4 regions of the Pseudomonas sp. Cab53 genome follow, and region 3 is predicted to be linked to each of the others. Evidence: predicted binding sites of a transcription regulator. Region 3 holds the regulator's gene; each other region holds the start of a gene.
What was found. Region 3 encodes FliA, which starts transcription of late flagellar genes. Its sites were predicted from a motif close to CTAAAGTTTNNNNNNNNNNNGCCGNTAA; they were not measured.
Positions count from the first base shown of each region.

Region 1: a site for FliA is predicted at 2,753-2,780, ahead of KI241_RS10445 (methyl-accepting chemotaxis protein). Genes of this name have one in related genera too.
Region 2: a site for FliA is predicted at 1,995-2,022, ahead of KI241_RS01365 (methyl-accepting chemotaxis protein). Genes of this name have one in related genera too.
Region 4: a site for FliA is predicted at 3,715-3,742, ahead of KI241_RS12035 (methyl-accepting chemotaxis protein). Genes of this name have one in related genera too.

Region 1 is NZ_AP021902.1:2,356,146-2,363,937, forward strand. Features, by position in the region: gene KI241_RS10430 (chemotaxis protein CheA) at 1-767, opposite strand, end outside; gene KI241_RS10435 (STAS domain-containing protein) at 807-1,091, opposite strand; gene KI241_RS10440 (response regulator) at 1,107-1,475, opposite strand; gene KI241_RS10445 (methyl-accepting chemotaxis protein) at 1,487-2,704, opposite strand; gene KI241_RS10450 (MATE family efflux transporter) at 3,101-4,450, shown strand; gene KI241_RS10455 (HAD family hydrolase) at 4,518-5,183, shown strand; gene KI241_RS10460 (LysR family transcriptional regulator) at 5,199-6,089, opposite strand; gene KI241_RS10465 (4-oxalomesaconate tautomerase) at 6,257-7,339, shown strand; gene dctA (C4-dicarboxylate transporter DctA) at 7,384-7,792, shown strand, end outside.
Region 2 is NZ_AP021902.1:317,210-325,001, reverse strand. Features, by position in the region: gene KI241_RS01375 (ADP-ribosylglycohydrolase family protein) at 1-567, opposite strand, end outside; gene KI241_RS01370 (alpha/beta hydrolase) at 642-1,517, opposite strand; gene KI241_RS01365 (methyl-accepting chemotaxis protein) at 2,110-3,717, shown strand; gene KI241_RS01360 (LysR family transcriptional regulator) at 4,041-4,967, shown strand; gene KI241_RS01355 (AzlD domain-containing protein) at 4,884-5,201, opposite strand; gene KI241_RS01350 (AzlC family ABC transporter permease) at 5,180-5,893, opposite strand; gene KI241_RS01345 (GNAT family N-acetyltransferase) at 5,890-6,327, opposite strand; gene KI241_RS01340 (2OG-Fe dioxygenase family protein) at 6,341-7,087, opposite strand; gene KI241_RS01335 (OprD family porin) at 7,426-7,792, opposite strand, start outside.
Region 3 is NZ_AP021902.1:1,724,527-1,732,318, reverse strand. Features, by position in the region: gene KI241_RS07545 (flagellar motor protein) at 6-746, opposite strand; gene KI241_RS07540 (chemotaxis response regulator protein-glutamate methylesterase) at 746-1,879, opposite strand; gene KI241_RS07535 (chemotaxis protein CheA) at 1,928-4,207, opposite strand; gene KI241_RS07530 (protein phosphatase CheZ) at 4,231-5,016, opposite strand; gene KI241_RS07525 (chemotaxis response regulator CheY) at 5,036-5,407, opposite strand; gene fliA (RNA polymerase sigma factor FliA) at 5,568-6,311, opposite strand; gene fleN (flagellar synthesis regulator FleN) at 6,308-7,138, opposite strand; gene flhF (flagellar biosynthesis protein FlhF) at 7,253-7,792, opposite strand, start outside.
Region 4 is NZ_AP021902.1:2,745,572-2,753,363, forward strand. Features, by position in the region: gene KI241_RS12025 (carbon starvation CstA family protein) at 1-1,288, shown strand, start outside; gene KI241_RS12030 (YbdD/YjiX family protein) at 1,305-1,502, shown strand; gene KI241_RS12035 (methyl-accepting chemotaxis protein) at 1,880-3,676, opposite strand; gene KI241_RS12040 (TonB-dependent siderophore receptor) at 3,948-6,074, shown strand; gene KI241_RS12045 (acyltransferase) at 6,144-7,142, opposite strand; gene KI241_RS12050 (LLM class flavin-dependent oxidoreductase) at 7,632-7,792, opposite strand, start outside.

The DNA.
Region 1 (7,792 bases), 630 kb from region 3:
GTCGTGACCAGGCCGGTATTCGCCGCAGGCGCGGCATCTTCAAGGGCGATGATTTCGATGACGCAATCTTCGCGGACAAAATCGAAGACTTCGTTGATCGCCTGATGGCTGGCCGCCGAGCTGAATTCGATGTCGAAGCCCAGGTAGCAGGATTCGGCGTCCCAGGCTTCGATGGCGGGCAGGGCGTCCGTCAGGGTGCTGATCTCGACGACTTCACCGAGGGTTTGCAGATAACGCAGGAACGACAGCGGGTCCATGCCATTGCGAAATACCTCCTGGCCGAAGCGCAGGGAAATGTGCCAGAGGCGCAGTTCGCCGGGGGCGTGCGCGGCGCTGCTGCTGGCTGCCGTGGGTGTGTCGGTGGAGGGAGGCGCCTGGTATTCCTGCAGCACCTGGCACAGCTCCATCTCGCGTTTCAACGCTGGGGGCGTCAGTGTCCCGCCCTGGTTGGCCACCACGTTGATCAGCTCCAGCATGTGATCGCTGGACTTGAGCAACACGGCGATCAGGCCGGTGTCCACCTCGACGCTGCCATTGCGCAGGCGATCGAGCACGTCTTCGACGATGTGGGTGAAGCTGACGATCGGTTCCAGGCCAAACAGCCCGGCCGAGCCCTTGATGGTGTGGGCTGCGCGAAAGATCGCGCCGATGGCGTCATCGTCGCCCGGGTTGGTTTCCAGTTGCAGCAACGACTCTTCCATCGCCTGCAACTGTTCCCGTGCCTCGACGATGAAGGTCTGTTGTGCCTGATCGAGATTGATGCTCACGCTCATATCCTTTGTCGTGTCGGGCCGCAATGCAGGGGCCTAGGCCGGCAGGTTGCACAGCTCGAGTGTTTCGGTGACGGCTTTGCTGCGACCGGTGAGGGTCAGGTGGGTGCCGGCCTTGGGCGCCTCGCGCAGCACCATCAGCAGCAGTTGCAGACCGGCGCCGTCCATTTCAGTGACCTGTGACAGATCCACCTCCATGCGCGGCGTGGCCCCCAGGTGGGGCAGCCACTGTGCGGACAGGTCGGCGGCGGTGTAGATCGTCAGCTCACCGTCGATCTGCACCTGCGCGGTGTCATCGACGGTTTCGTACAACAACGGCATTGCAGCCTCCGGCCCTCAGGGCAGAATCAGTTTGGACACCGCCGCCAGCATCTGCGCCGGTTGGAACGGCTTGACCACCCAGGCCTTGGCCCCGGCCGCCTGGCCTTCCTGCTTCTTCGATTCCTGGGACTCGGTGGTCAGCATGATGATCGGCGTGAACTTGTAGCTGGCCAGCTTCTTGACCTCCTTGACGAAGGTGATGCCGTCCATGTTCGGCATGTTCACGTCGCTGATGATCAGGTGGACTTTCTGACCGGTCAGCTTGCCCAGCGCGTCCTTGCCATCGCTGGCCTCGATCACGTCGTAGCCGGCACTTTTCAACGCGATGCCGACAACCTGCCGAACGCTCGCCGAGTCGTCGACAACCAATACACTTTTAGCCATGAACGGCTCTCCTAGAAGAAGGTTATTTCCTGTGAAGCTTGCTGCACGCTCGAGTCGCCGTGGTGGTTGCGGCGTTGCTCGTCGGTGGCATAAGTGGTTTCCATGCGCGCCAGCCATTGGCGGGCATCGATGGCGACGGCTTGGTCGGGCGACTGGCTGGCCTGCTGCAAGTGCACATGCAGGTCTTCGATGTTGTCGCGCACGTGGCTGAGGATCTGGCTGACCCGATCCTGGAATTGCAGGCTGACCAGCACTTCGGTGAGTTCGTCGCGGATCCCGAAGCTTTCCTGTTGCAGCAGCTCGGCCGAATCGGCCAGGCGCCCGGTCACGCTCTTGAAGCGCTCCAGCACGCGCTGGATGCTTTGCTCGGAGGCGCTGACCGAATGACTGTCCTGGTCTGCGCCGCTGGAGGCGGCCTGGACCAGTTGGGTAATGGCGGTGTTGATGATGTCGACCTTGGCCGACATCTGCTGGCCGGTCTCGCTGGACTTGCTCGACAGGCTGCGCACGGCGTCGGCCACCACCGCAAAACCACGCCCGGCTTCACCGGCACGGGCGGCTTCGATGGCGGCGTTGAGGGCCAGCAGGTTGGTCTGGGCGGCAATCGCCGCGACGTCGGCGGCCATGGTCCGCAGCTCGCCAGTGTAGGCGGTCAGGTTGCGCACCTGGGCCAGGGTTTCATCGCGGCTGGTCTGGGCTGTTCTCAAGATGTCGATGAGCTGGACCAGCTCGCTTTCACTTTGGGCGAGCACCTGCACGGCACCGCCGCTGCCACTGCCGGCCAGTTCGCCGGCGGCTTGCTGCGAGGCTTGCACGGTGTCTTCCAGGCGGGAGGAGATACCGGTGAAGCGGCTGGTCAGCGAGACGATCGCGGTTTCGGTCTGCTGCCGGGAGCTCTCCACTTGCTTGGCCCAGATCGGCATGGCGCCCAGGACCACTTCGTTGAGTTGCGTGTTGGAGTGGTGGGAGCGCTGCTCGCTGGCGTGCCGTTCATGCTGGGCAGTGGCCGCGGCGAATGCACGGTCGAACTGCCGGCGCTGCGTCCGCGCGCCCCACACGCCCGCGGCAATACCCAAGGCCAGGATCACCGCGCTCAACGCAATGTTCTGCCCGCTCAGGCCATTGAGCAGCAGCACGCCGATGCTTGCGACGGCGGCCACGAGCACGGGGTTCCAGAGCAGGCGTGGTTGGATAGAGGTAAAGGAATGACCGTGTGAATACGACGTCATGGTTCGGTCCTTGAACAGTGTTGCTACAGGTTATTGGCGAATAACTGGTTATCTGCGACCCCTGGTCAGACTTGAAGACCAGTCGTCCGATTCCGACCGCTGTAGGCAATGACCTACGCAGCGCGTGGCACTGTGCTATCTCAGACTAGACGCTGTCTCCCAATTGTCGAGTCGGACCGACGAAGCCATTTGTGCACGCGATCCCCTGTGGCGAGGGGATTTATCCCCGATGGGCTGCGAAGCGGCCCCACACCTGACGACTCGGTACGAGAGATGTATTGATTTCAGCTTGTCAGGGTCGCTTCGCAACCCAACGGGGATAAATCCCCTCGCCACAAGTGCCGATTGCGCTAAATTACCTGGCATTGGATTTTGAACCTGCCCTCATGAGTTCCCATGCTGCCAACCCCGCCCCTCTGGAAAACCTACCTGCTGTTCCTGGCCCCCATGGTCCTGTCCAACTTCCTGCAATCGATGTCCGGCACGTTCAACAGCATCTACATCGGCCAGATGCTGGGCACCCAGTCCCTGGCGGCGGTGTCGGGGATGTTCCCCATCGTGTTTTTCTTCATTGCGCTGGTGATTGGCCTGGGTGCGGGGGCAGGGGTGCTGATCGGGCAGGCCTATGGCGCTGGCGAAACCGGAACGGTCAAGGCGGTGGCCGGTTCGACACTGCTGCTGGGGGCGATCATCGGGCTGGTGGCGGCGGTGCTTGGCAGTGTTTTCGCGCGCCAGGCGTTACAGGGGTTGGGGACTCCGGCGGATGTGCTGGACGATGCCGTTTCCTATGCCCGGGTGATGATGTGGCTGTTGCCGATCCTGCTGGTGTTCGTGCTGTTCACCCAGTTACTGCGCGGCGTGAGCGATACGCTGTCGCCACTGTTGGCGTTGCTGGTGTCCACTGGCGTCGGCCTGCTGTTGACCCCGGCGTTGATCCGCGGTTGGCTGGGGTTGCCACAGATGGGCATCCAGAGTGCGGCCCTGGCGGGCCTGGTGGGCACGGCCTCGGCCATGGTCATGCTGGCCTGGCGCCTGAACCGCCGTGAGCACCCTTTGGCGCCGGATCGCGCGTTGTTCGCGGCAATGCGCCTGGACCGCGAGATCCTCGGCAAAGTGTTGGGCATCGGTTTGCCCACCGGGTTGCAGATGGTGGTGATCTCGGTGTCGGAGCTGGTGATCCTGGCGCTGGTCAATCGCCACGGTTCCCAGGCCACGGCGGCGTATGGCGCGGTGACGCAGATCGTCAATTACGTGCAGTTCCCGGCGCTGTCGATCGCCATCACCGCGACGATCCTGGGCGCCCAGGCCATCGGCGCCGGTCGGCTGGAGCGGCTTGGGCCGATCCTGCGCACGGGGCTGCTGGTCAACGTCTGGCTCACCGGCGGGCTGGTGGTGCTGGGGTATCTGTTGTCCCATTGGCTGCTGGGGTTGTTCATCACCGATCCGGCGGCGCGGGTCCAGGCCGAACACCTGTTGCACATCATGCTTTGGAGTTTGCTGGTGTTCGGCTTCCAGGCGGTGGTCGGCGGCATCATGCGCGCCAGCGGCACGGTGCTGGTGCCCGTGGCGATCTCGATCTTCTGCATCGTCGGGGTGGAGGTGCCGGTGGCTTACCTGCTGGACGCACACTTCGGCCTGCAAGGCGTATGGATGGCATTTCCGGTGGCTTACCTGAGCATGCTGTTGCTGCAAACGGTGTACTACAAGCGGGTCTGGCAGCATCAGCGAATCGAGCGGCTGGTATAGCCCAGGCAACCCAAGGCCCCCACAAGGGCGGCGCTTTTTTTTGCAGTTTGATAACCCAAGGATTCCCATGTCTGTACAGCACTCATCCACGGCCTACCGCGCATTCCTTTTCGACATGGATGGCACGCTGCTCAATTCTATTGCCGCCGCCGAGCGGATCTGGACCCGCTGGGCCCAACGTCACGGTGTGGACGTGGCCACGTTCCTGCCGACGATCCATGGGGTGCGCGCCGTCGACACCATCGCCCGCCAGCACCTGCCGGGCGTGGACGCGGCGGCCGAGGCCGAGCAGATCACCCGGGAGGAAATCGAGGACGTCGAGGGCGTGGTGCCCGTGCCCGGTGCGCTGGCGTTCCTGCAAAGCCTGCCGCCGGCGCAATGGGCAATCGTCACTTCGGCGCCCATGGCGTTGGCCTTGCGCCGCATGGAAGCGGCCGGGATACCGCGTCCGGCGGTGATGGTCACCGCCGAAGACGTAAGCGATGGCAAGCCCGACCCCACCTGCTACCGACTGGCCGCAGAACGGCTCCAGGTGAAGCCAGGGGAGTGCCTGGTGTTCGAGGACGCCGAGGCCGGCATTCGCGCGGGCGAGGCGGCGGGAGCGAACGTGATGGTGGTGACGGCGACCCATACGCACCCGATGGACACTGTCCACGGGCAGATCCGCGACTATCGCGGGCTGGGCGTTCTCCTGGAGGACAACGGATCGATGCGCCTGAGCACCACCCCATAACCCACAGAGGCAGGATCATCGTTCCCATTGTTCGAGCAGGATCGAGACGAATTTTTCCGCCGCCGGTGACAGCGATGCTCCCCGTCGATACACCAGCCCCAGCGACCGGTTCACCACCGGTTCGATCAGCGGGACACTGACCAGCGTGGGGTGATCCTCGGCCGGCATCGCCAGGCTCGGCATGGCCGAGACGCCGAGCCCGGCCTCCACCAGGCCCAGCGATGTCGACAGGTGCTGGACCTCATAGAACCACTGCGGGCGCCAGCTCAAGCCCGATAGCGCGTGGTCCAGCAGCATCCGGTTGCCGCTGAGGCGACCGACACCGATAAGGCGGTAATGACTCAGTTCCGACCAGGTCACCGCGCTGCGCTTGGCCAATTCATGATCGCGGCGGCACGCCAGGACAAAGGGCTCGTTGACCAATGGCACGAACTCTATGTCGGGGTGCTGGCCGCTCATCATGTTGATGCCGAAATCGGCTTCGCCCCGCAGGACCGCCTCCAGCCCTTCGTTGGCGCTGAGATCCAGCAGGCGGATGCGGATCTGCGGATAGCGTTCGTTGTAGAGACGGATGACCGAGGGCAGGAAGTAGAAGGCCGCGGTCGGGATGCAGGCGAGGGTAACCCGGCCACTCTGCCGCTCGGCGAGTTCGCGGATGTTGAGGATCGAGTCGTCGAAATCATCCAGCAAGCGCCGGGCCTTGGGCAAAAAGTCCCGGCCCACGCTGGTGAGGCTGACCCGTCTTGTGGTGCGGTCGAGCAGGGCGGTGCCCAATCCTTCCTCGAGTTTTTTCATCCGGCGGCTTAACGCCGGCTGGGACAGGTGCAACGCATCGGCGGCTTCATGAAAGCTTCCCAGTTCGGCGATTTTTACGAAAGAACGAATGTCGTTGAGTTCATATTGCATCGTTTTGTCCCGCTGAAAAGAACTTGTTCGCGCGTGGGAGAATCGCCAGTAGTCATGCATGAAATGAAATAATGGCGCTGATATTTGCATTGGAAACAATTTTTAAAGGCTGCGACTCTTGCAATCAAGACATCAATTGCTCCGATTGATCAACAAGAGTCTGTGTTATGCAACGAATTCCCTGTGTGCTGATGCGCGGTGGTACCTCCAAGGGCCCGGTGTTCCTTGCCTGGGATCTGCCCGTGGCGATCGAAGAACGTGACGAGCTGCTGCTCAATCTGATGGGCTCCGGCCACGAGCTGGAGATCGACGGTATCGGCGGTGGCAGCCCGCAAACCAGCAAGGTCGCCATCGTCAGCCCCTCGCTTCACCCTGACGCCGATGTCGATTACCTGTTCGTCCAGGTGATGGTCTCCCAGCGGCGGGTCGACACGGCGCCCAACTGCGGCAACATGCTGTGCGCCGTCGGCCCGTTTGCTGTGGAGCAGGGGTTGGTGAAGGCGTCTCAGGAGCGTACCCAAGTGCGCATTCGCAACCTCAACACCGGCACGTTCGTGAACGCCGAAGTGCTGACCCCCGGCGGGAAAGTCAGCTACGAAGGCGACACCGCCATCGACGGCGTCCCTGGCACGGCTGCGCCGGTGCAGCTGACGTTCCTCGATGCGGCGGGCAGCAAGACCGGTAAGTTGTTCCCGACCGGAAACAAACAGGACGTGATCGACGGTATCCCCGTGACCTGCATCGACATGGCCATGCCGATGATGATTGTCGAAGCGGGCCAATTGGGTAAGCGCGGCGACGAAAGCCCGGCAGAACTGGATGCCGACAAGGAGTTCCTGCGCCGCCTGGAGTCCCTGCGCCTGCAAGCGGGTCTGGCGATGGGTCTGGGTGATGTCAGTGACAAGGTCATCCCCAAGCCGGTGCTGGTCTCGCCGGCCAAGGCGGGCGGCACCGTCCAGGTGCGCTACTTCATGCCACACAACTGCCATCGGGCGCTGGCGATCACGGGCTCCATTGGCCTGGCCACCGCTTGCGTCACCGAGGGCAGCGTGGTTGCGCAGTTGCTCGGCGAGGCCCGCGAGCCGCGCTTGAAGCACGTGCGCATTGAACACCCCAGTGGCGGTATCGACGTTGTATTGTCCTACACCGGCGCCCGGGGTGAGACGATTCGTGCCTCGGTGGTGCGGACGTCACGCAGGCTGTTTTCCGGTTATGTCTACGCCACGGCGCCTCAACGACTCGTCGGATAGCTTCCCCGATCGTTGCCGTTTCCTGCATCAGCACAATTCTAAAAATGGGTGATGCCATGAAAGTTGTAAAATCGCTCTACTTCCAGATTCTGCTCGCCGTGCTGTTGGGTGTGCTGGTCGGACATTTCTGGTCGCAGCAGGCGATCGCCCTGAAGCCGCTGGGGGATGCCTTCATCAAGTTGATCAAGATGATGATCGCGCCCGTGGTGTTCTGCACGATCGTCACCGGCATCGCCGGCATGAGCGATAAACGCTCCCTGGGTCGCTTGTTGAGCAAGACCATGCTGCTGTTCCTGGGTCTGACCGTGATCAGCCTGATCATCGGCCTGGTGGCGGTGTACCTGTTCAAGCCCGGCGTGGGCATGAACATCGACCCGACCCAACTGAGCACCAAGGGTCTGTCGCAGTACACCGATTCCGCTGCGAAGCTGGGCGTCGTCGAGTTTTTCATGC
Region 2 (7,792 bases), 1.4 Mb from region 3:
GTCTTTCTTATGACCTGCCAATGCCTTGGAAACCACCTCTGCCAACAACTGACACGACTCGATTGCCTCGGGGGCGCCATGGGTTGTGCGGGAACTTTGCTTGGTGGCCCATGCCATCGAACTCTGGTCCGGAAAGTAGAAAAGGATGACCGGCGCCAGGCGCATGATCGAACCGTTCCCGGCCGTTTCCGGATCAATGGAACCGGCGAACGGCTCCCCAGTTTCTTGAAAGGTCATTAGCGCCTGTCTCACTGTCGTCCCGATATCGAAGCATTGCCCCGTCGCACTCCAGTAACCCCAATGCCACCAATTGAGATACCGCGTCATCTGGTCTCTGGCATCGAAGCCGTTCTTCGAGAGCAGGCTCTCAGCTAGACAAAGTGCCATCGAGGTGTCATCTGTCCATTGGCCGGGGGCCAAAGCGAAAGGTCCGCCGCCGACCATATCGGTGATGGGGCTCAAGGTGTCGCGGTCGCTAAATTCCAGGGTGGTGCCGACAGCATCGCCACAAGCCAGGCCTAGTAGGCATCCGATATAACGGTCCAGCAGATTGTTCTCTGGGGTCAATGGCTGCCTCCGAAGCATTTCCAGTATTCAGGTGCGTGCAGTATACGGCGGAGGTCGGTCTCCCCTCTGCCTCCTCACGTCTGTAAAAAATCCAAAATAGCCTGGCTAGTCGCTTCCATCTTCTCCTCAAGCACCCAATGCCCGGTGTTTTGCAAGATCAAGGAGTGGGGGCGTGAAGTGATGTGCTGCACCTGCTCGGACAATGTCTTGCCCCTTGAATGGTCTCCGCCAATGGTGAGCACCGGGAGAGTCAGTTTATTTGCAGCGAAGGCCTGGTTGTCATTGGCGTCCTGCTCTATCCAGGCTGAGTAGAGCTTGAACGCCGCGTCCATGCGGCCGGAGCGAGAGTAGTCGTTCACCAGGGCTTCACGTACTTCTGTCGGCACTTTATGGTTGCCTGGGTAGACGAACTCATCGAAAAACATATCCAAGTAGATTTTTTCTTTGTCTTTAATCATTTTTGCAGCGGTGGCGCCATAGAAGCGGAAATGCCACTTGCTCGAAACTCCGGTTAAGGGGTTGCCGTTATAAGGGATCTCCCAGCCTGGAATGCCAGGGATGAATCCGTCCATCAAAATCATGTGTTTGGTTTCGGAGGGGTAAAGCGCACCGTAGGCGTAGGCGATGATCAATCCCATGTCATGGCCGACAATATCAACCCGATTCAAATTCAAATATCTAAGCAGCTCGCGCAAATCCAGCGCCATGTTCTTTTTGTCATAGCCCGCGGCGGCAATATCTGTTTCTCCAGCGCCCCGATAGTCAGGAACGACCGGGGTGTACCCCGCACGCAGTAGCCGTCCCATCAAGGGCTCCCAACTCCTCCAGCTCCCCGGAAAGCCATGTACCAGGAGCACCGGCTTCGCACCGTTGCCGCCGATCAGGTAGTGCATGCGAATGCCGTTCACGTTCGCGTATTCGCTTCTGAACACTTCACCATCGATGACCATGTTGCACCCCTCCATGAATAGGGTCAGGCGTTTCAGCTAGCGTGGGCGTATCTGCGACAGTCTCGCCACTGTCAGGGCTGACAGGGGCGACGAGCGGATATCGGCAAACGCTGTCGTGGCCTGAAAGGCAAAGAAGCGTCAGTTGCTCCGACGGCCCGAGGACCGTCGGAGACTGAGATCATCGACGAGGTATGAAGTAGGAGACGTTACCGATCGTCATCAACCAGACATGGGTCTTACTGTCGGCAGGGGTATCGTTTCCAAACAAGAACATGGTGTACATAATCACTCCAGCCAGGGGGATAGGCCTCATACCGGAATGGGTAGAAGTTGGTCTGGCTAAGAGTATTTACAGCCGTGTGCAAAAAGTTGGAGTTAATTCCTTAACTTCAGGCAGATTATGTTCACTCTCGATGGCGGCTTCGGACCGATTGGGGCCTCGCCTGACCAAGCGCGCTCTCCCCAATGCAGCGTCCTCTCATCTAATCATTCCTCCCGCCGATAGCCTTTAATAACAGCCTCGTCTGGCCCTAGGCCCCGCTGGCGCTCGACTACACTTGCCCAGAAATCCCCGCTCCAGGAGCAGTTAGCGATGAAGATCCGCACCAAGGTCATAGGTTCGGGGTTGGTCAGTCTCTCTTTTGCGTTGTTGCTCGGCGGTATCGGTTTGTGGGGACATCACTCCATGACCGAGTCCCTGGCGGAGAACGAGACCAGTATTTCCGCCATGCGCAAGCACATGGAGGCGGACATGATGCATGACGCCATTCGTGCCGATGTGCTGGCCGCGTTGCTGGTGGCGCCGGGGGATGCGCAGGGGGCCAAGGAGGTCCTGGAAGGGTTTGACGAGCATTCGCAGCGGATGCGCAAGGTGATTGCCGAGAACGCCGAGGCGAACTTGCCCGCGGATATCGCCAAGGCGATCGTCGAGTTGAAACCCCAAGTCGATACCTACATCGATAAGGCCAAGCAGATCATCGGCAAGGTGCTGGGCGGTGCCCAGGATGTGCAAGCGTTGCGGACGGAGTTCAACGCCGCGTTTTCGGTGCTGGAGGAGCGCAACGAGGCCGTCAGCGAGCTGATCGAGAACCAGGCCCAGAACGCGCGTGAGCGTCAGGATGACAGTATTCAGTCTTCGGGCTACTGGCTGATCATGACCTTGCTGGCCACCTGCGTGGCGCTGGCGCTGCTTTCGTGGAACCTGCTGAAGGCGGTGCTGACGCCGCTGAACAAGATCATTCTCAACACCCAGGCGATTTCCCAAGGGGACTTGCAGCGCTCCATGGGCGCGCAAAGCAAGGATGAGCTCGGCCAGTTGCAAGGGGTGATTGAGCAGATGCAGATCAACCTGCGGCAGATGATCGCCACCATCCGCAACCAGAGCGACGAGCTGCACGGCACGTCACGGACCTTGGGCGATACGGCGCGGCAGATCGTCTCCAGCGCCGACCAACAGGCCCTGAGCGCCACCAGCATGGCCGCGAGCATGGAGCAGATGATGGCCAACATCAGCCAGATTCACCAGCATGCCGACAGCGCGCGGACGATTTCGGCGCAGTCCGAACAACTGGCGAGCAGTGGCGGGCAGGTGATCCTGGGTGTGGTGGAAGGCATGAGCCGGATCGCCGAGGTGGTGAACCAATCTTCCAGCAAGATCACCGCGCTGGATGCTTCATCCGAAGACATTCACTCCATCATCCAGGTGATCAAGAGCATTGCCGAGCAGACCAACCTGCTGGCGCTCAACGCCGCCATCGAAGCCGCCCGGGCCGGCGAGGCCGGGCGCGGTTTTGCGGTGGTGGCCGACGAAGTGCGTAACCTGGCGGCGCGCACCACCCAATCCACCCAGGAAATCACGGCGATGATCGAGCGCATCCAGTCCAGCGCCCGGGATGCCGTGGCGAACATGCAGGCGTGCGTGAGCCGCGTGGACGAGGGCGTGAACCTGGCGCAACAGGCCGGGGTGTCCATCAGCGAGATCCGCACCGGCGCCCGGCATGCCGCCGAGGTGGTGGAAGAGATTTCCCAGACCATCGCCGAGCAATCCAAAGCCAGCGACGAGATGGCCCAGCGGGTGGAGTCGATTGCCGAGCAGTCCCGGGAAAACACCCGTTCGATCCACAACCTGACGCAAACGGCGGATCAGTTGAACAACGCCGCGGGGTCGATGCAGTCTTCGGTGCAGCAGTTCAAGATCTGAGCATTCGCGGCCATCGCTGCATTTCATCCGGTTTCCCAGGGTTGGACATCGGAGCAATCAACCCGCTCATTGGGAGCGCGACGAAACAAGCGCAGGACGTTTCGTCGCGCCAAGGGCACACCACCGTATTTATTGGCCTCGCCCACCATCATCCGGGCAAAAAACCCAAATCCTGCGTAAGCTTCTATCCATTGCCTGGCACAGGCTTGCCCTGCAAAACCGCGACAACCGTGGCAAGGTAGACGGTGATCGCCGCAGGCACTGCCTGTCCCGGGCCGAGTGCACAACAATAGCGAGCCCACTTAAGCAGAGGGCATTACCTCATGGATAGCAGAACCCTACGCAACCTCATGCGCATCGTGCAGACCGGCTCGTTGTCGGCAGCGGCCGAACATTCGTGCCTCACGGTGCAGGCCCTGGCGGCGCAGTTGAACAAGGTCGAGGAGCAATTTGGCTTCCGCTTGTTCCGGCGCTCGAACAAGGGCCTGACGTTGACCAGCCAAGGCTCGGAACTGACCCCCTTCATGGATCAGGTACTGGTGGCCACGCGCCAGCTGGAGGAAAAGGTCGCGGCACTGAAAAAACCCCGGCAACGCACGCTGAAAGTGGCGCTGAACACCACCCTGCCGGCGGAATTCAACCGGCGGATGATCGACCGCTTGATCGCCGTGTTCCCCCAGTACCAACTGGAATTCAGCTACGCGGAGTCGATGGAGAACCTGAGCAAGCTCAAGAACGAGGATTTTGACCTGGCGATCCTGATCGGCGCGCAACAGAGCAGCTTCTCGACCATCGCCATGCCGGACGTGCAGGTGCGGGTGGTCGGCGCCCATTGTGGCGACGAAGACGACTCCCTTGGCTTGCTCGGCGACAAGTTTCAGGTGCGTCCGGCCGAAGAATGCCCCTATTCCCACAGTTTCCTGCGCTTTCTCGACGCGGGACTGGGCGAATACGGGACGAGCCAGCGCATGGTCTACTCCTGCAGTGAAACACTGACCCTGTCGTTGATCACCCAGTTGGATGGGCTGGGGCTGGTGTCCCGGGAAGCGGCGCTGCGCAATGGCCTGGCGATTTTCCCGGACTTCGAGGATTTCCTCGAGGTGCGCCTGGCGGTGAACAATCCCGAGTTGTCTGGCCAGGCGCTGCATGACGTGGTCGACCTGACGCTACAGGAACGAACCGAGCGCGATGTACGCCGCCGTGCCCACCGCCACACTGAGAAACAGGTTGCGGCTGAAGTACGCACATAACAGCGTCGGAATCGCGGCGTAGAACTCCGGGCGGTCGAGTTGTATCTGCTGATCCTTGATCAACAGCGGGGTGAGGCTGATGGCAGCGACGATCGCCACCGGCAGGTACTCAAGGGCACGGGCGATGAACGGTGGCCAGTGCTCGGTATTGACCTGCAACGGCAGTGCGCGCGGCAGGAAGGTCACGGCCATCATCAGCGCCACGACCAGGATCAGGAACGTTTGGTCAGGCATACGCCCACCCCGCAGCCAACGAACGTGGCAATGAAGACATTGAACGGCGAACTGCCCAGCAGGCTCAGCACGCCCATGCAGGCCACGGCGGCCAGGGCAGCGATCAGCTTGTTACGGGTGTTGCACAGCGAGACCAGGACGTAGAGCATCATCGCGGTCAGGGCATAGTCGAGCTGGTACTTGATCAGATGCGCCGCGTACTGCGCGCACACGGCTCCCAACAGGCCGCCCAACACCCAGGAGGTGTGGCAAAACAGGTTGAAGCCAATCAGGTAGCGCAAGCTGACCGGCGCCCCGCTGCCCAGCTTGACGCTGTGGAAGGCGAACGATTCGTCCGTCAGCCCCGCCGCGTAGCACCAGCGCTCGAAACGGCTCAGCCCCAGCGCACGCAACGCCTTGGCCATGTACACCGACATCAGCATGTGCCGGGCGTTGATCAGGAAGGTGGTGAGCACGATGGTGGTGAGTGACGCACCGCTGGAAATCAGGGCCAACGCGGCAAATTGCGACGCGCCAGCGTAGACGAACAGGCACATCGCCACCGGCAGCCACAAGGGTAAGCCGGCGTTGACCGCCATCAGACCGAACACAAACGAAACCGTAAAATAACCCGCTACCACCGGACTGGCTTCAGCAAAGGTACGCGAGGCTTGTGGTTCGACCGCCAGCGGCTGGCTGGAAGTCTTGTTCATAAATCCCTCTCGAAGGTGATCTCGCCCCGGGGTTCGCAAAAACCCTGGGCCGCCCAGAAACGCTTGCCGGCCAGATTAGCATCGTCGACAAAAAGGAACATGCGCAGCACGCCGACCCGCTTCATGTCGGCCGAAGCCGCTTCCACCAGGCGCTGGCCCAGGCCCTTGGTGCGATGCAACGGGCTGACCGCCAGGTGATTGATCGTGCCACGGGTGCCCAGCATGCCGCCGATCACCGCGCCCACGACCTCGCCGGCCGTATCGACGGCCAGGTACGCGGTGGTGGTTTCCTGCAGCAATACTCCCCGCAGGAACCGGGCATCCTGCCATTCGCAGAACGACACTTCATCGAACCCGCGAAAAAACCGCTCCATTCGTTCGGCATCCCTGACCATGGCCCGGCGCAACAGGACCTGCTGCGCCGGATCCTCCATGGGTTCCAGCCATTCAGCGAACAATGTCGAAAGCGGTCCCGGGCCGCGAGAAGGAAATCGCCAGGATCTGCCGGTAGGCCATTTCATGGCTGTGGACGTTACGGGCCGGGGTCACGTAATGGCGCATGTCGCGATCGAGGAAGAACGTCGTGTCGAGGATGTCCTCGTAGGTCGTCGCCGCCAGTTGTTCTTGCTGGGCGGTGTACAGACGGCTTTCGGCGCCCGCTACATTGTTCCGGCCCCAGAAGTGCACGCCGCTGAACGGATAGCCATCGCAGTGGATGCCTTCGGGGGTGATTTCCAGTTGCTTGCCCGGCTTGATCTCGATGCGGATCTGATGGATCTGGCATTGCCAGATTTCATCGTGCAGCTCCGGGGGCAGGACGTTCTTGTACACCTCGAAGTCCGTGTCGATCAGGCTGCGCATCACCGGCGAGTTGATGACTTCATTGGAGAAGTCCTGGAAATGCCGCTCCAAGCCGCCGACGTAACTGTTGTTGGCCTTGGACTGGATATAAGCCCGGTGCTCGAGCTGCTTGAGCTCGCGGGTGGTGGGGTTGTATTCAAAGTCACTGTAGCGGCGAAAACGCATGCCTGACTCGGCCTGGCCGTAGTAGCTGTCGGGCTCCATGTTTTCCCAGCTTTTGGTCAGCCGGACAAAATCGCCGAAATGACCGTAGAGGTTGAAGTCGCCACCGCGAACATTGACGTATTTGTCACGTCTTAGCGCTTCGCCCACTTCCCTGTTCAGAACGATCATTTTTCATAGGTCTCCACTGCATTGAGCGGCCTAATCTAGTAGGTGCAGGATTTACGTCCATGAGAAAGAATTTGAGGCATTTCAAGCCGTGCTTGAAACGAAGGCAGAAATGAAATTAGTAGGACTTTTTCTCGGGTAAAAAGCGCTTTTAAAGGGTTTTTTTAACCCTATCCCACCCAAAAACACCCGAACCCGACAATGGGCTTACCCATAAAAATGACGAGGGAGCGTGCTCTCGCCTGCCTGCACGACGCCCCAGACGGGGTGGTGATGCAAACCGGCGGGAACACGCTCCCTCGCCACGCTACGGGCCCAGGTCTCAGGCCCTTGTCACGCCATCAGAAGACGTTGATCGGGTAGTCCACGAACACCCGCAGCTCGTTGCCGCTGACGTTGTACTCGCTGGACTTCTGCGACACGCGCAGCACCGAGCTGCGCAGGCGCACGCTCAAGTCCTTGGCCGGGCCGCTTTGGACCACGTACTTGAACTGGTTGAAGATCTCGCGCTCGGTGCCGCCTTCGCTGGTGGACGTGGTGATGTTGTCGCCACGCACGTAGGCGACGTTGTAGCTCAGGCCCGGTACACCGAAGGTGGTGAAGTCCAGGCCGTAGCCCAACTGCCAGCTGCGTTCGTCTTCGGCGTTGAAGTCGGACCAGTAGGAGTTCGCCAGGTAGATGGTATTGCCGCCGTCGCCCACGCGGTTC
Region 3 (7,792 bases):
CCCCATTAATCCATGAAGCCCTGGAGCTTCAACTCAATGGAGCGTGGGTTTTCACCCTCGGCGATCGACAGGATCCCTTCCAGCAGCATTTCGCGGTAGCGCGACTGGCGCAATGCGATGGACTTGAGCTTGGCGGCAATCGGCAGCAACACCAGGTTGGCGCTCGCCACGCCGTAGATCGTGGCAACGAAGGCCACGGCGATGCCGCTGCCCAGTTGCGATGGGTCGGCCAGATTGCCCATCACGTGGATCAAGCCCATCACCGCACCGATGATGCCGATGGTCGGCGCGTAGCCGCCCATGCTTTCGAACACCTTGGCCGCTTCGATGTCGCGGGCTTCCTGGGTGTAGAAATCCACCTCCAGGATGCTGCGGATGGCTTCCGGCTCGGCACCGTCCACCAGCAATTGCAGGCCTTTGCGCGAGTAGCTGTCGGGTTCGGCGTCGGCCACCCCTTCCAGGCCCAGCAAGCCTTCCTTGCGCGCGGTCAGGCTCCAGTTCACCACCCGGTCGATGCCGCCGGCCAGGTCGACACGCGGCGGAAACAGGATCCAGACCAGCACCTGAATCGCCCGTTTGAATGCACTCATGGGCGATTGCAGCAGCGCCGCGCCAATGGTGCCACCGAGCACGATCAACGCAGCCGGGCCATTGGCCAGGGCACCGAGATGCCCGCCTTCCAGGTAGTTGCCACCGATGATGGCGACGAACGCCATGATGATGCCGATCAGGCTGAGCACATCCATTACAGGCATGCCTCGACCAGGTGTCGACCTATGTCATCCAGGCTGTACACCGCGTCGGCGAGATCGGCTTTCACGATGGCCATCGGCATGCCGTAGATCACGCAACTGGCTTCGTCCTGGGCCCAGATCGCACTGCCGCCCTGTTTGAGCAGGCGTGCGCCCTCGCGCCCGTCGGCGCCCATGCCGGTGAGCACCACCGCCAGAACTTTGTCACCGTAGGACTTGGCCGCCGAACCGAAGGTAATGTCCACGCACGGCTTGTAGTTCAGCCGCTCGTCGCCCGGCAGGATTTTCACCGCGCCACGCCCGTCGACCATCATCTGTTTGCCACCCGGCGCCAGCAACGCCAGGCCTGGACGCAGGATGTCACCATCCTCGGCTTCCTTGACGCTGATGTTGCACAGCTTGTCCAGGCGCTCCGCGAAGGCCTTGGTGAACGCCGCGGGCATGTGCTGGATCAGCACGATGGGGGCCGGGAAATTGGCCGGCAATTGGGTCAGGACCCGTTGCAGCGCCACCGGGCCGCCCGTAGACGTACCGATCGCGACCAGCTTGTAGGCTTTGCGCTTGGGCGCCGCCGAAGAGGCGCTGGCCGGGGCCGAACGAGTGGGGGCCGGTGCCGGTGCACTGCGCACCGGTGGCGGGTTGAAGCTGCTCGAAGCGCTTGGCGTCGGCGCAGGGCTTGGCGCGGCGACAGCGGCCGGTGCCGGGGCGCTGTAGCCACCGACGCGGCGGTTGCTGCGCGAAATGCTGTGGACCTTCTCGCACAGCAACTGCCGGACCTTGTCGGGGTTGCGCGAGATGTCTTCGAAGTTTTTCGGCAGGAAATCCACGGCCCCGGCGTCCAGCGCATCGAGGGTCACCCGGGCGCCTTCGTGGGTCAGGGACGAGAACATCAATACCGGAGTCGGGCAGCGCTGCATGATGTGGCGCACGGCCGTGATGCCATCCATCATCGGCATCTCGTAGTCCATGGTGATCACATCCGGCTTGAGTGCCAGGGCCTGATCGATCGCCTCTTTGCCGTTGGTTGCCGTACCGACAACCTGGATACTCGTATCAGCCGAAAGAATTTCCGAGACGCGGCGGCGAAAAAAACCCGAATCGTCCACCACCAGGACTTTAACTACCATAAACACTCCGTTAGACGAGGCGCGGCCATGGACCGCCCTCCTCCAGAATCAAATACGCCGGGCGGCGTAGCGCTTGAGCATGCTGGGCACATCGAGAATCAGTGCGATACGGCCGTCGCCGGTGATGGTGGCGCCGGACATGCCCGGGGTGCCCTGGAGCATCTTGCCCAACGGCTTGATGACCACTTCTTCCTGGCCCACCAACTGATCGACGACGAAGCCGATCCGCTGGGTGCCCACCGAAAGGATCACCACGTGGCCTTCGCCCTGCTCCTCGTGCGCCGCCGAACTGACCAGCCAGCGCTTGAGGTAGAACAGCGGCAATGCCTTGTCCCGTACGATCACCACTTCCTGGCCGTCCACCACGTTGGTGCGCGACAGGTCGAGGTGGAAGATTTCGTTGACGTTCACCAGCGGGAAGGCGAACGCCTGGTTGCCCAGCATCACCATCAGGGTCGGCATGATCGCCAGGGTCAACGGGACCTTGATGACGATCTTCGAGCCCTGGCCCTTGGTCGAGTAGATATTGATCGAACCGTTGAGCTGGGAAATCTTGGTTTTCACCACGTCCATGCCCACGCCACGGCCCGACACGTCGGAGATCTCGGTCTTGGTGGAGAAGCCCGGGGCAAAGATCAGGTTGTAGCACTCGGTGTCGCTGAGGCGGTCGGCGGCATCCTTGTCCATCACGCCGCGTTTCACCGCGATGGAGCGCAACACGTTCGGGTCCATGCCCTTGCCGTCGTCGGAGATCGACAACAGGATGTGGTCGCCCTCCTGCTCGGCGGCCAGGATCACCCTGCCACTGCGGACCTTGCCCGCTTCTTCTCGCTCCTGCGGCGACTCGATACCGTGGTCGACCGCGTTGCGCACCAAGTGAACCAGCGGGTCGGCCAGGGCCTCGACAAGGTTCTTGTCGAGGTCGGTTTCTTCACCCACCAGTTCCAGGTTGATTTCTTTCTTGAGCTGTCGCGCCAGGTCGCGAACCAGGCGCGGGAAGCGCCCGAAGACTTTCTTGATCGGCTGCATCCGGGTCTTCATGACCGCGGTCTGCAGGTCGGCCGTGACCACGTCGAGGTTCGACACGGCCTTGGACATGGCTTCGTCCTGGCTGTTGAGGCCCAGGCGCACCAGGCGGTTACGCACCAGCACCAGTTCGCCGACCATGTTCATGATCTCGTCCAGGCGTGCGGTGTCGACCCGAACGGTGGTCTCGGCTTCGCTGGCTGGTTTTTCCGCTGGCGGCGCCGACGCGGCACGAGCCGGTGCTGGCGCGGCCGCAGCGGCTGGCTTGGCCGCGGGCGCAGGTGTCTCGGCCTTTGGCTCCGGCGCCTTGGCAGCCGGTTTCGGCGCGGCCTTGGCCACCGGTGCAGCCGTCGCAGCGCCAGCCCCCGTAGCGGAAGCCGTGCCGACTTCGGTGAATTTGCCTTTGCCGTGCAACTCGTCCAGCAGCGACTCGAATTCGTGGTCGCTGATCAGGTCGCTGCCGGCCGCAGCGGCGGCAGGTTGCGCCGGGCTTGGCGCCGAAGCGATGGCCGAATCCAGGGCGTCGACGGCAAAGGTACCCTTGCCATGCAACTGATCGAGCAAGGCTTCGAATTCGTCGTCGGTGATGTCCGAGTTGTCGCCCGCCGCTTTCGGGGCGGCCGGGGCCGCCGCAGGCGCGACGGCATCGACGGCGAACTGGCCCTTGCCATGCAACTGGTCGAGCAACGACTCGAACTCGGCGTCGGTGATTTCATCGCTGGCAGCGGCATCGCCCGCCGGTGCGGCAGCCGGAGCCGCCGGCGCCTCGGCCTGGGCCTTGGCGGCGCTCAGGGAGTCCAGCAGTTGTTCGAATTCGTTATCGGTGATGTCGCCCGATTCCTCGGCGACGGGTTCCTCGACGGCCGGTTCTTCAATGACCGGCTCGGCCACGGCAGCGGTTTCATCCGCCGACTGAGGCTCGGCCAGGCGCGACAGCGCAGCGAGCAGCTCAGGCGTGGCAGGGGTAATCGGCGAGCGCTCGCGCACTTCGCTGAACATGCTGTTGACCGCATCCAGCGCTTCAAGCACCACGTCCATCAGCTCCGAATCAACGCGACGCTCACCCTTGCGCAGGATGTCGAACACGTTTTCGGCAATGTGACAGCACTCCACCAGCTCGTTGAGCTGGAGGAAGCCGGCGCCTCCTTTTACAGTGTGGAAACCGCGAAAAATTGCGTTGAGCAGATCCGCATCATCCGGCCGGCTTTCCAGCTCGACCAATTGCTCGGACAGTTGCTCAAGAATCTCGCCAGCCTCAACCAGGAAATCCTGAAGGATCTCTTCATCGGCGCCGAAGCTCATTAATGGGGTGCTCCTAAAACAGGCTAAAATCCAAGGCTGGACAGCAAATCGTCCACATCGTCCTGACCGGACACAACGTCTTCTCTTTTATCGGCATGAATTTGCGGACCTTCACCCTGAGAGAGATGTTTTTGTGGATCTTTTTCAGCAAGCATCGCTTCACGGTCGTGTTCGATGCCCGCAAAGCGGTCGACTTGGCTGGCCATCAACACCAGCTTGAGCAAATTGCTTTCCACTTCGGTAACCAGTTGGGTCACGCGCTTGATCACCTGGCCGGTCAGGTCCTGATAGTCCTGGGCCAACAAGATGTCGTTGAGGTTGCTGGCGACGGCGCGGTTTTCGCTGCTGCTGCGCGTCAGGAAACCGTCGACCCGGCGGGCCAACTCGCGAAACTCCTCGGCCCCCACCTCGCGACGCATGAACCGACCCCAGTCGGTGCTCAAGGCCTGGGCTTCCTCGCTCAGGCCATTGACCAGCGGCGTGGCGCTCTCCACCAAATCCATGGTGCGGTTGGCCGCCGCTTCGGTCAGCTTGACCACATACCCCAGGCGCTCGGTGGCGTCGGTGATCTGCGAGACTTCCTCGGCCTGCGGCATGCGCGGGTCGATCTGGAAATTGACAATCGCGCTGTGCAATTCACGCGTGAGCTTGCCCACTTCCAGATACAGACCACGGTCACGGGTCTGGTTGAGCTCATGGATCATTTGAACCGCATCGCCAAAACGGCCTTTTTCGAGGCTTTCGACCAGTTCACGGGCATGTTTTTTCAGGGTCGATTCGAAATCGCCCATTGAAGATTCGTTATCCATAGCTCCCCCCGGGGCGCCGTTAGCCGATGCGTTCGAAGATTTTTTCGATCTTCTCTTTCAACGCCTGGGCCGTGAAGGGTTTGACCACGTAGCCGTTCACACCGGCCTGGGCCGCTTCGATGATCTGCTCGCGCTTGGCTTCGGCGGTGACCATCAGCACGGGAAGGTGCTTGAGTTTTTCATCAGCGCGCACCTGGCGCAGCAGGTCGATGCCGGTCATGCCGGGCATGTTCCAGTCGGTGACCAGAAAATCGAAGTTGCCACTGTGCAACATCGGGAGCGCAGTGGTCCCGTCATCTGCTTCGGCCGTGTTGGTGAACCCAAGGTCACGCAACAGGTTTTTAATGATCCGCCGCATCGTTGAGAAGTCATCAACGATGAGGATTTTCATGTTCTTGTCCAATTCGACCTCCAAGCAGTCTTAAACGCGTCCAGCACCTGAACGCGCCATTTCAATCAATCCGGCACAACGCTCGACAACAGCGCGCAGCACAACGGGTGAGACCGTGCAGTACCTGCCAGCCTCGTTCGCAGCGCCCCCGCACTGCGTATCAGCGCGCTCGCCATTCCCCCAAACGCCCCCGCAAACGGGCTGCGCACTGGCTGTGTAACTGGCTGACCCGCGATTCGCTGACCCCCAGGACCTCACCGATTTCCTTGAGGTTCAGCTCTTCGTCGTAGTACAGCGCCAAGACCAGTCGCTCACGCTCCGGCAAATTGGCAATCGCTTCGGCCAGCGCGCTCTGGAAGCGTTCATCTTCCAGGTCACGCGATGGCTCCATGTGAGCACTCGCGCCATCCTCGTGCAGCCCTTCATGCTCGCCGTCCTGCAACAGGTCGTCGAAACTGAACAGGCGGCTGCCCAAGGTATCGTTCAAAATCCCGTAATAATCATCGAGACTCAACTGGAGTTCGGCCGCAACCTCGTGATCTTTAGCGTCACGCCCGGTTTTAGCTTCAATCGCACGGATCGCATCGCTCACCATGCGGGTGTTGCGGTGCACCGAACGCGGTGCCCAATCGCCCTTGCGGACCTCATCGAGCATCGCGCCGCGGATACGGATACCGGCGTAGGTCTCGAAACTGGCGCCCTTGCTCGCGTCGTATTTGTTCGACACTTCGAGCAGGCCGATCATGCCGGCCTGGATCAGGTCCTCGACCTGGACACTGGCCGGCAGCCGCGCCAGCAAGTGATAGGCGATACGCTTGACCAGGGGCGCGTAACGCTCGATCAACTCGTACTGGGCGTCCCGTGCCGATTTCTTGTAGAGGTGGTTGTAACTGCTGGCTGTCATAGCACGGGCCCTGCTGTTTGTTGCACGAGACGCTCGACGAAAAATTCCAGATGCCCGCGCGGGTTGGCCGGCAGCGGCCAGCTATCGACCTTCTGGGCGATTGCCTTGAACGCCAGCGCACATTTGGAACGTGGAAAAGCTTCATAGACGGCACGTTGCTTCTGGACGGCCTTGCGGACACTTTCGTCGTAGGGCACGGCGCCGACGTATTGTAGGGCGACATCCAGGAAGCGATCCGTGACCTTGGTCAGCTTGGCGAACAGATTGCGTCCCTCCTGCGGGCTCTGCGCCATGTTGGCCAGGACGCGGAAGCGGTTCATGCCGTAGTCGCGGTTCAGCAGCTTGATCAGGGCATAGGCGTCGGTGATGGAAGTCGGTTCATCGCAGACCACCAGCAGCACTTCCTGGGCGGCCCGCACGAAACTGACGACCGAGTCACCGATGCCGGCCGCGGTGTCGATTACCAGCACATCGAGGTTGTCGCCGATGTCGCTGAACGCCTGGATCAGGCCCGCGTGCTGGGCCGGGGTCAGGTGAACCATGCTCTGGGTGCCGGAGGCGGCCGGCACGATGCGAATCCCGCCAGGCCCTTGCAACAGTACGTCGCGCAGTTCACAGCGGCCTTCGATCACGTCCGCCAGCGTGCGCTTTGGGGTTAGCCCCAGCAACACGTCGACGTTCGCCAGGCCCAGGTCGGCGTCCAGCAGCATGACCCGTCGGCCAAGCTCTGCCAGAGCCAGGGACAAGTTCACTGACACGTTAGTCTTCCCGACGCCACCTTTGCCGCCGGTCACCGCGATCACCTGTACGGGATGCATGCTGCCCATGTTCGTTCTTTACCTTGTCTTACTTAGACGGAGGCCACATTACTGGCTGCGCGTTCACACGGAACAATGCATGGCAGACCATCGATGTAGGTACAAAAAATACTCATGATAACCTCAGCCGACCTGTTTGGATGGGCTGTGGTAGATATCAGCGAACATGTCAGCCATGGCTTCTTCGCTGGGTTCTTCCTGCATTTGCACACTCACGGCACGACTGACCAGTTGATGACGGCGCGGCAGATGCAGATCATCCGGGATCCGCGGCCCGTCGGTCAGGTAGGCCACCGGCAGTTCATGACCGATCGCCAGGCTCAACACCTCGCCCAGGCTTGCCGTTTCGTCCAGCTTAGTCAGGATGCAGCCGGCCAGCCCGCAGCGCTTGTAGCTGTGGTATGCGGCGGTTAGAACCTGTTTCTGGCTGGTGGTTGCCAACACGAGATAATTTTTTGACTTGATACCGCGCCCGGCCAGGCTCTCGAGCTGCAGGCGCAGGGCCGGATCGCTGGCTTGCAGGCCGGCGGTATCGATCAGCACGACGCGCTTGCGCAGCAAAGGCTCCAGCGCCTGGGCCAGGGACTGGCCCGGGTCCACGTGGGTCACCGACACATTGAGGATACGGCCCAGGGTCTTGAGTTGCTCCTGGGCTCCGATGCG
Region 4 (7,792 bases), 1.0 Mb from region 3:
CTGGATGCTGATCGGCTACGGCTTTGTCGCCGCCGTGCTGCCGGTGTGGCTGATCCTGGCACCGCGGGACTACCTGTCGACTTTCCTCAAGATCGGCACCATCGTCGCCCTGGCGATCGGCATCCTGGTCACCATGCCCGAGCTGAAAATGCCGGCGCTGACCCAGTTCACCAATGGCCTGGGCCCGGTGTGGAAGGGCGGTCTGTTCCCGTTCCTGTTCATCACCATCGCCTGTGGCGCGGTCTCGGGTTTCCACGCGCTGATTTCCTCGGGCACCACGCCCAAGCTGCTGGATAACGAAACCAACGCCCGCTACATCGGCTACGGCGGCATGCTCATGGAGTCCTTCGTGGCGATCATGGCGATGGTTGCCGCGTCGGTGATCGAGCCGGGCGTGTACTTTGCCATGAACAGCCCGGCGGCCATCGTCGGCGGCGACGTGGTGGCCGTGGCGCAGACCGTCAGCAGTTGGGGCTTCGCCATCACTCCGGACGCCCTGCAGGCCGTGGCCAAGGACATCGGCGAGACCACCATCCTGGCCCGTGCCGGCGGCGCGCCGACCCTGGCGGTGGGCATCGCGCAGATCCTGCACTCGGTGCTGCCGGGTGAGAACACCATGGCGTTCTGGTACCACTTCGCGATTCTGTTCGAAGCGCTGTTCATCCTCACCGCGGTGGACGCCGGCACCCGTGCCGGGCGCTTCATGCTGCAGGACCTGCTGGGCTCGTTCGTGCCGGCCCTCAAGCGCACCGAATCCTGGACCGCCAACCTGATCGCCACCGCCGGTTGCGTGGCGCTGTGGGGTTACCTGCTGTATCAGGGCGTGATCGATCCGCTGGGCGGCATCAACACCTTGTGGCCGCTGTTCGGCATCTCCAACCAGATGCTGGCCGGTATCGCGCTGATGCTCGCCACCGTGGTGCTGATCAAGATGAAGCGCCAGCGCTACGTCTGGGTCACGCTGCTGCCGGCGACCTGGCTGCTGATCTGCACCACCACCGCGGGCCTGATCAAGCTGTTCGACGCCAACCCGGCGATCGGCTTCCTGGCCCTGGCGCGCAAATACAACGAGGCGCTGGCCGCCGGGCAAGTCCTGGCCCCGGCCAAGAGCATCGAGCAGATGCAGCACGTGGTGTTCAATGCCTACACCAACGCGACGTTGACGGCACTGTTCCTGTTCGTGGTCTTCAGCATCCTGTTCTACGCGCTCAAGGTCGGCATCGCCGCCTGGGGCACGAAGGAACGCACGGACAAGGAAGCGCCTTTCCAACCGCTGCCGGACGCCTGAAACGAGGATTGCAACGATGTTCAATGACTTGAGTCGCCTGGGTAAATACCTCGGTCAGGCCGCCCGCCTGATGGTCGGCATGCCCGACTACGACAACTACGTCGAGCACATGCAGACCCAGCATCCGGACAAGCCGCTGATGGACTACGAGACGTTCTTCCGCGAACGCCAGGAAGCCCGTTACGGCGGCAAGGCCGGGCCCAAGTGCTGCTGACCCGGCAGCCCTGAGGTACCCCCTGTGGGAGCGGGCTTGCTCGCGAATGCAGTGGGTCAGTCGATGAAGAGGTTGGCTGACCCACCGCTTTCGCGGGCAAGCCCGTTCCCACAGAGTTATTTGGTGGGGCACAAGATGTGTGTCCGTCACAGATTCCCTGTGTGGGAGCGGGCTTGCTCGCGAATGCAGTGGGTCAGTCGATGAGAGGTTGACTGAGCCACCGCCTTCGCGGGCAAGCCCGCTCCCACAGTGTTTTTTGGTGGACTCAAGAGGTGGGTGCGCCACAGATCTCTTGTGTGGGAGCGGGCTTGCCCGCGAAGACGGCCGCTCAGCGATGAAGTGGCTGCGGCCTTACTCCTGTCGCAGGGCGATCACTCTCACTCCGCCAACAACACCGCTGCATCGAACCCTACCCGCAGGTTGCCCCAATGGCGGCCGCCGAAGAAGAAGGGGACGTCGATCTCGGTCATGATTTCACCGGTATCGCGCAGGTAGGTCTGGAGCAGGAAACGCTGGACGTTGCCCGCCGCGCGCAGGCCGATCGGGTCGTTGAAGATGCGCTTGTTGCGGCACACGGGCAGGTCCACGGCACGGTCACCGGTGGGGGGCTTGGAGACCCAGCTGTTGTTCACCGGGCAATACCCCTTGGTGTCGACGATGAAGGACACCTTGCCCCCCGGCGTGCTACGGGTGAGCTTGTCGCATTCCTCCTGGCAGACCTGGGCGAAGCGCTCGGTGTAGCAGGTCATGTATTGCTTGGGATCGGTGCCGGGGACCAATTGGTAACTCTGGTCGAACAGGTTCAGGCCCTCGCGATGCAGCGCCTCCAGGCGTACCTGGAGCGTATCGCGGCATTCGCTGGCGCGGGTGATGGCGGCGTCCAGCTTGCCGTGGCCCAGCACGAACCGGCCCAGCAGCGCCTGGACCTTTTCGGCAACGCCGGACAGGTCGCGGGTGGCCGTCGCCGACTGCTGCATGCGCTGGTCGATCGACTGGCTGTCGGCATGGATCTGGGTCACCCGGTCGTTGATGCCGGTGTTGCTGTCGGCGAACTGCTGGATATGCTCGGCAATGTCAGCCAGCTTGCCATTGGTGGATTCGAAGTCGCCGATCATGCTTTCGAAGTGGCCGGAGGCCCGTTCCACCACCTTCTGGGTTTCCCGGGCGCTGTGGCTGATCTGGGTGGTCTGCTCGTGGGTGGAGCTGACTTCCTCCAGCATCGCGTCGATGTTGCGCGAGATGTCGTCGGTGGCCCGGCTGACATTCTGTGCCAAGGTGCGCACTTCATCGGCCACCACCGCAAAGCCCCGACCACTTTCGCCGGCCCGGGCGGCTTCGATGGCGGCGTTGAGGGCCAGCAGGTTGGTCTGGGCCGAGATCTGCTGGATCAACCCGACGATGGACTTGATGCTCGAAGAGCGTTGGTTCAACGCGCTCACCAACGTGGCGAACTCGCCGAGGCTGGCCGAGATCTCACTGATGTTGCCGGTCACTTCCAGCAGCTCGGCGTAGGAGTCACGGGCCATGCTCAGGTTCTGCGCGGTGGTGCTGGAAATGCCCTGGGTCTGGCGCGACACCTCTTCGATGCGGCCCACGGCGGTGTTGCTCTGGTCCATCACTTCCTTGGCGAACCGGGCCTGGTGAGTGGCGCTGTCGCTGGAGTCGCTGATGTTCTTCAACGAGCGCGCCGATTCCACGGCAATGTGCACGGTCAGCGCCTGGACGTTGCTGATGATCTCCCGCTGCTTGGCCAGGAAACGGTTGCAGGTGCCGGCCAGCACGCGGATCTCGTCGTGGGTCACCAGGGGCAGGTCCTTGGAGAGGTCGCCTTCACCGTTGGCGATTTCCTCCAGGGCCTTGGTCATGGCGGTGACGGGGCGCACGATCAGGTGACGAAAGTACCAGACCATGAAACTGATCATGCCCAGGGTCAGGACGGCGCCGAAGAGCAGGGCATGGCTGAGGCTGTCGAGCCGGCCTTCAATCTGCCCCAGCAACGCCGGGTCCAGTTGAGCATTGCGCAATTGCAGCAGGATGTCGGCACGGGCGCTCAAGGCCACCCAGTACAGCAGCGCACTGACCATCACCAGCAGGAAAAGGCTCGACAATTTTTTCGTGAGCGTATCGAAAAACTGCATCTCGATAGACTCGTACAAGGCCTTTAACGTCTGCATGCCGCTGCTCCTGGGCAAAAAAATCTCTCAATGGAATACATTCGACCGCAAGGGCCAAAGCTTTAGCGGATTAGGGCGTTTTGATATCACGGCAAGCCCGTCCGTCAAACCACTGTGGGAGCGAGCCTGCTCGCGAAGACGTTCACTCACCCGTGTTCCAGGGTTTCAAGCCCGGGCTTTCCCACGCAAACTGACTCCTATTTGTATTTACTGGGAATGATTCTCAAAGTATAGTCGCTCTCATTAACATTCCTCCCGTGAGTGCAGCGCTTTGAATCGTTCCACCCCTTCCGCGAAACGCAACGTCTTCATCCATTGTGTACTACCCGCCGTATCCTGCTGCTTCATCGCCACCCCACTGTGGGCGCAGGACGCGCTCGAACTGCCGGCCACGGCCATCCAGGGCAGTCGTATCCTCCAGGACGAAGGCTACACGGCGTCGCAAGCCAGCACGGCCAGCAAGAGCGACGTACCGATCAAGGAAGAAGCGCAGTCGATCAACGTGGTGACCCAGCAGACGCTGGACGATTACCAGGTGCGTTCGCTGGGCGATGCGATGAAGTTCGTCAGCGGCGTCAGCCAGGGCAATACCCTGGGCGGCTCGCGGGACTCGCTGGTCAAGCGCGGTTTCGGCACCAACGACGACGGCTCGATCCTGCGCGACGGCGTGCGTTCGAACCTGGGGCACAACTTCAGCGCCACCACCGAACGGGTCGAAGTGCTCAAGGGCCCGGCCTCGATGTTGTACGGTGCGTTGGAGCCCGGTGGGCTGATCAATGTCATCAGCAAGCAACCCGAGTACACCCAGAGCACCACCCTGAGCGGCTCTGCCTACAGCGAAGGCGGCGGCACCATGGGCCTGGACACCACCGGGCCCGTGGGCGATACCGGGTTGGCGTATCGGCTGATTGCCGAGCGTGGTCATGAAGATTACTGGCGCAACTACGGTGTGAATGAAAGCACGCTGGTCGCGCCCTCCCTGGCCTGGACCGGTGAACGGGCTTCGTTGAACCTGAGCTATGAGTACAACGAATATTCCAACCCGTTTGACCGTGGGACGATGTTTCGCAACGGGCACCCGGTCGACATCGACTACGACAAGCGCCTCGACGAGCGCTGGGCCAAGAGCGTGGGGATTCGCGAAACGGCGACGGCCCGTTTCGAGTATGAACTGAGCGAGGCGTGGAAGACTCGCGTGACCTACGGTTGGAACAATGATCGATACAGTCTTTCGATTGCGCAGCCCAACTCACTGACGGGCAATACGTTGCGCCGGGCAGCAAACGGTGCCCACTACGACGATGAAACCCGTTACGCGAGCTGGGATTTCATCGGCAACCAGGAACTGTTCGGTCAGGCGCATGACTTGCTGGTCGGTGTCGATAACCAGGTCTCCAACCAGTTTCGCGGCAAGACCTATCGCAATGCGGTCCGCGCCGGTTTCGACATCACCGCTCCGGTCTATGGCAATTTGCCGGAGCCTAGCCTGGTCAGCGCCGCCCAGAGCGATCTGAGCAACGAGCTGACCTCCAGTTCCGTGTACTTGAAGGACAACTGGCACCTCGATGACCGCTGGATCCTGGTCCTGGGGGGACGCTACCAGCACTACGACCAGTACGGTGACCAAGGGCGCGGCAGTAGCTACAAAGTGAACCGCGACGACAACGGCGATGCCTTCGTACCGTTCCTGGGCCTGGTCTACAAAGCCACCGACGCGTTGTCGCTGTACGGTAACTACAGCCGCTCGTTCAAGCCGAATGACACCGTGGACGACGCCGGCAACACCTTCGATCCGGAGGAGGGCCGCAGCTACGAAGTGGGGGCCAAGTACGATCCGTTGCCTGGCTTGAACATCAACCTGGCGCTGTTCGACATCGTCAAGAAGAACGTCGTGACGTCTTCCACGGTCAATGGGGTGACCCTGGCGGAAGCCGCCGGTAAAGTCGGTTCCCAAGGCCTGGAGCTGGACATTACCGGACGCCTGTCCGAGCGCTGGGACCTGATCGGCACCTACGCCTATACCCACACGGAAATCCTCGATGACCCGGACGACGAAGGCCATCGCCTGGCCGACGCACCGAAACACACCGCCAGCCTGTACCTGACCCATCACCTGAACGTTCCCGCCGAGTTCGGTGCCTGGCACGCCGGTGGCGGTGCTCGCTACGTGGGTGAGCGTGCGGCCAACAATGCCAACGACTTCTGGCTGAGCAGCTACACCGTGGCCGATGCCTTCGTGCGTTGGGAGGCGCCGGTGCTGGGTTACAAAACCTCGCTGCAACTGAACGTCGACAACCTGTTCGACAAGCAGTACTACCCGTCTTCCACGGGCAGCCAGTTGCAAGTGAATGTCGGTGAGCCGCGCACCGCACGCTTGAGCGCCAGCGTGACGTTCTGATCTTCGGTTAAAGCCCCCTCCGTGGCCAGGGCGCCGGCTCCCTCGCCGCGGTGATAACCGTTGTAGTGGCTACGTCACCGAGCTGCCAGTCGGCGCTGGCACGGTTTCACGCCGCACGCCGGTCCGCAAGGCATGGCGCAGCCTCAGTGCCGGCCGCTCGACCCAGTAATACGACACGCCGCTCAAGGCGAACGACAGCACCAGCACCGCCGTGACAATCAGCTCGCTGTATGCCACCGGCCAGAACGCGCGCAGTACATACATCACCACAAAGTGATTGAGAAACACCCCATAGCTGATGTTTCCCAACAGTTCATCCAACCGGTGGTACCTCAAGCGGCTCAGCAGGAACACGGCGGGCAGGCCCACGGCAATGCCGAGGGTGACTTCGGCGTTGAACGGGCGCCGGGCAATGACGCCCAGGACAATGGCCGCGAACAGCAAGGTGGCGATGATCGTGGTGATGGCCGCGATCCACAGCCCCTTTGCCCGAGCGCGGTACAAATAGCTGCCGCACAGGAAAATGAACAGCACTCCAGGCAGCAGGCGATAGCCATAGAGGTCGGTGTTGATGTAGCCCAGCGCTGCTACCAGGAAGACCGTGACCGATACCGCGAAGGCAATCCCCCGGCTCTTGTAGAGGATCAGGAAGGGGATCAGCAGGTAGAAGCACATTTCCAGCCCGAGGGACCAGGCTGGCGGCAGGATCTCGGGCACGGTGATGCCGAACATGTAGAAACCCAGCGGCAGGATCGGCAGGCTGGTGGCTATGTTTTCCAGGGTCAGGGCCTCTGCCTGGGGCGTTCCGGGCAAAAGGAAGTGGATCACCAGGCAGGACAGGACGAAGTACAGCAGGAACTGCGGGTACAACCTCAGCACTCGATCCAGGTAGAACAGGCCGACGTGCCTGGCTGTGCCGTAATTGCGCTCGATCAGCGAAGTCATCACGAAGCCGCTGATGATCAGGAAAGACACGACGGCAACGACGCCAGGGTTGAACCCCATGAACGTCACGCCCATGTGCGAAATGGCCACGAGCAAGGCCAGCAGCAGACGATAAACCCCCACGCGCATCATCCTTAATCAGAGTTGATCCGTTGTGGCAGACGTTATTGGGGTTTTCCGGCGCTGAACAGCGGCGCGACCGGCGACGGCAGTGGAGTGGGGAAGATTGTCACATTTGGCATCATCTGTTCGCCGCGGCGTGTGCTTCGCCAGCGGGCTTGCTCCCACGTGCCCAACGGGGACACGTGTGGGAGCGGGCTTGCCCGCGAAAGCGGTGTGTCTGTTATGCAGATGTTGGATGTGCCGCCGTCTTCGCGGGCAAGCCCGCTCCCACAGGTCTTGCTGGTTTTATGCAATGGCTGCGTATACCCCAAATCCCGTGTGGGAGCGGGCTTGCTCGCGAAAGCGGTATGTCTGCTATGAAGATATTGAATGTGCCGCCATCTTCACGGGCAAGCCCGCTCCCACAGGGTCAGGTGGTGCATGCAAAGGCTGCGTACACCCAAATCCCGTGTGGGAGCTTGCTCGCCAACGCTGGCGGCTCATTGGGACTCAGCGAAACGCTGGCACTACGTGCTTGATGAACAGCTCCAGGGATTTTTTCTTCTCGGCGTGAGGCAAGCTGTTGTCGCACCAGAAGCTGAACTCATCGACCCCCAGTTCCTGGTAGTACTTGATGCGCGGAATGATTTCTTCCGGCGTGCCGATCATGG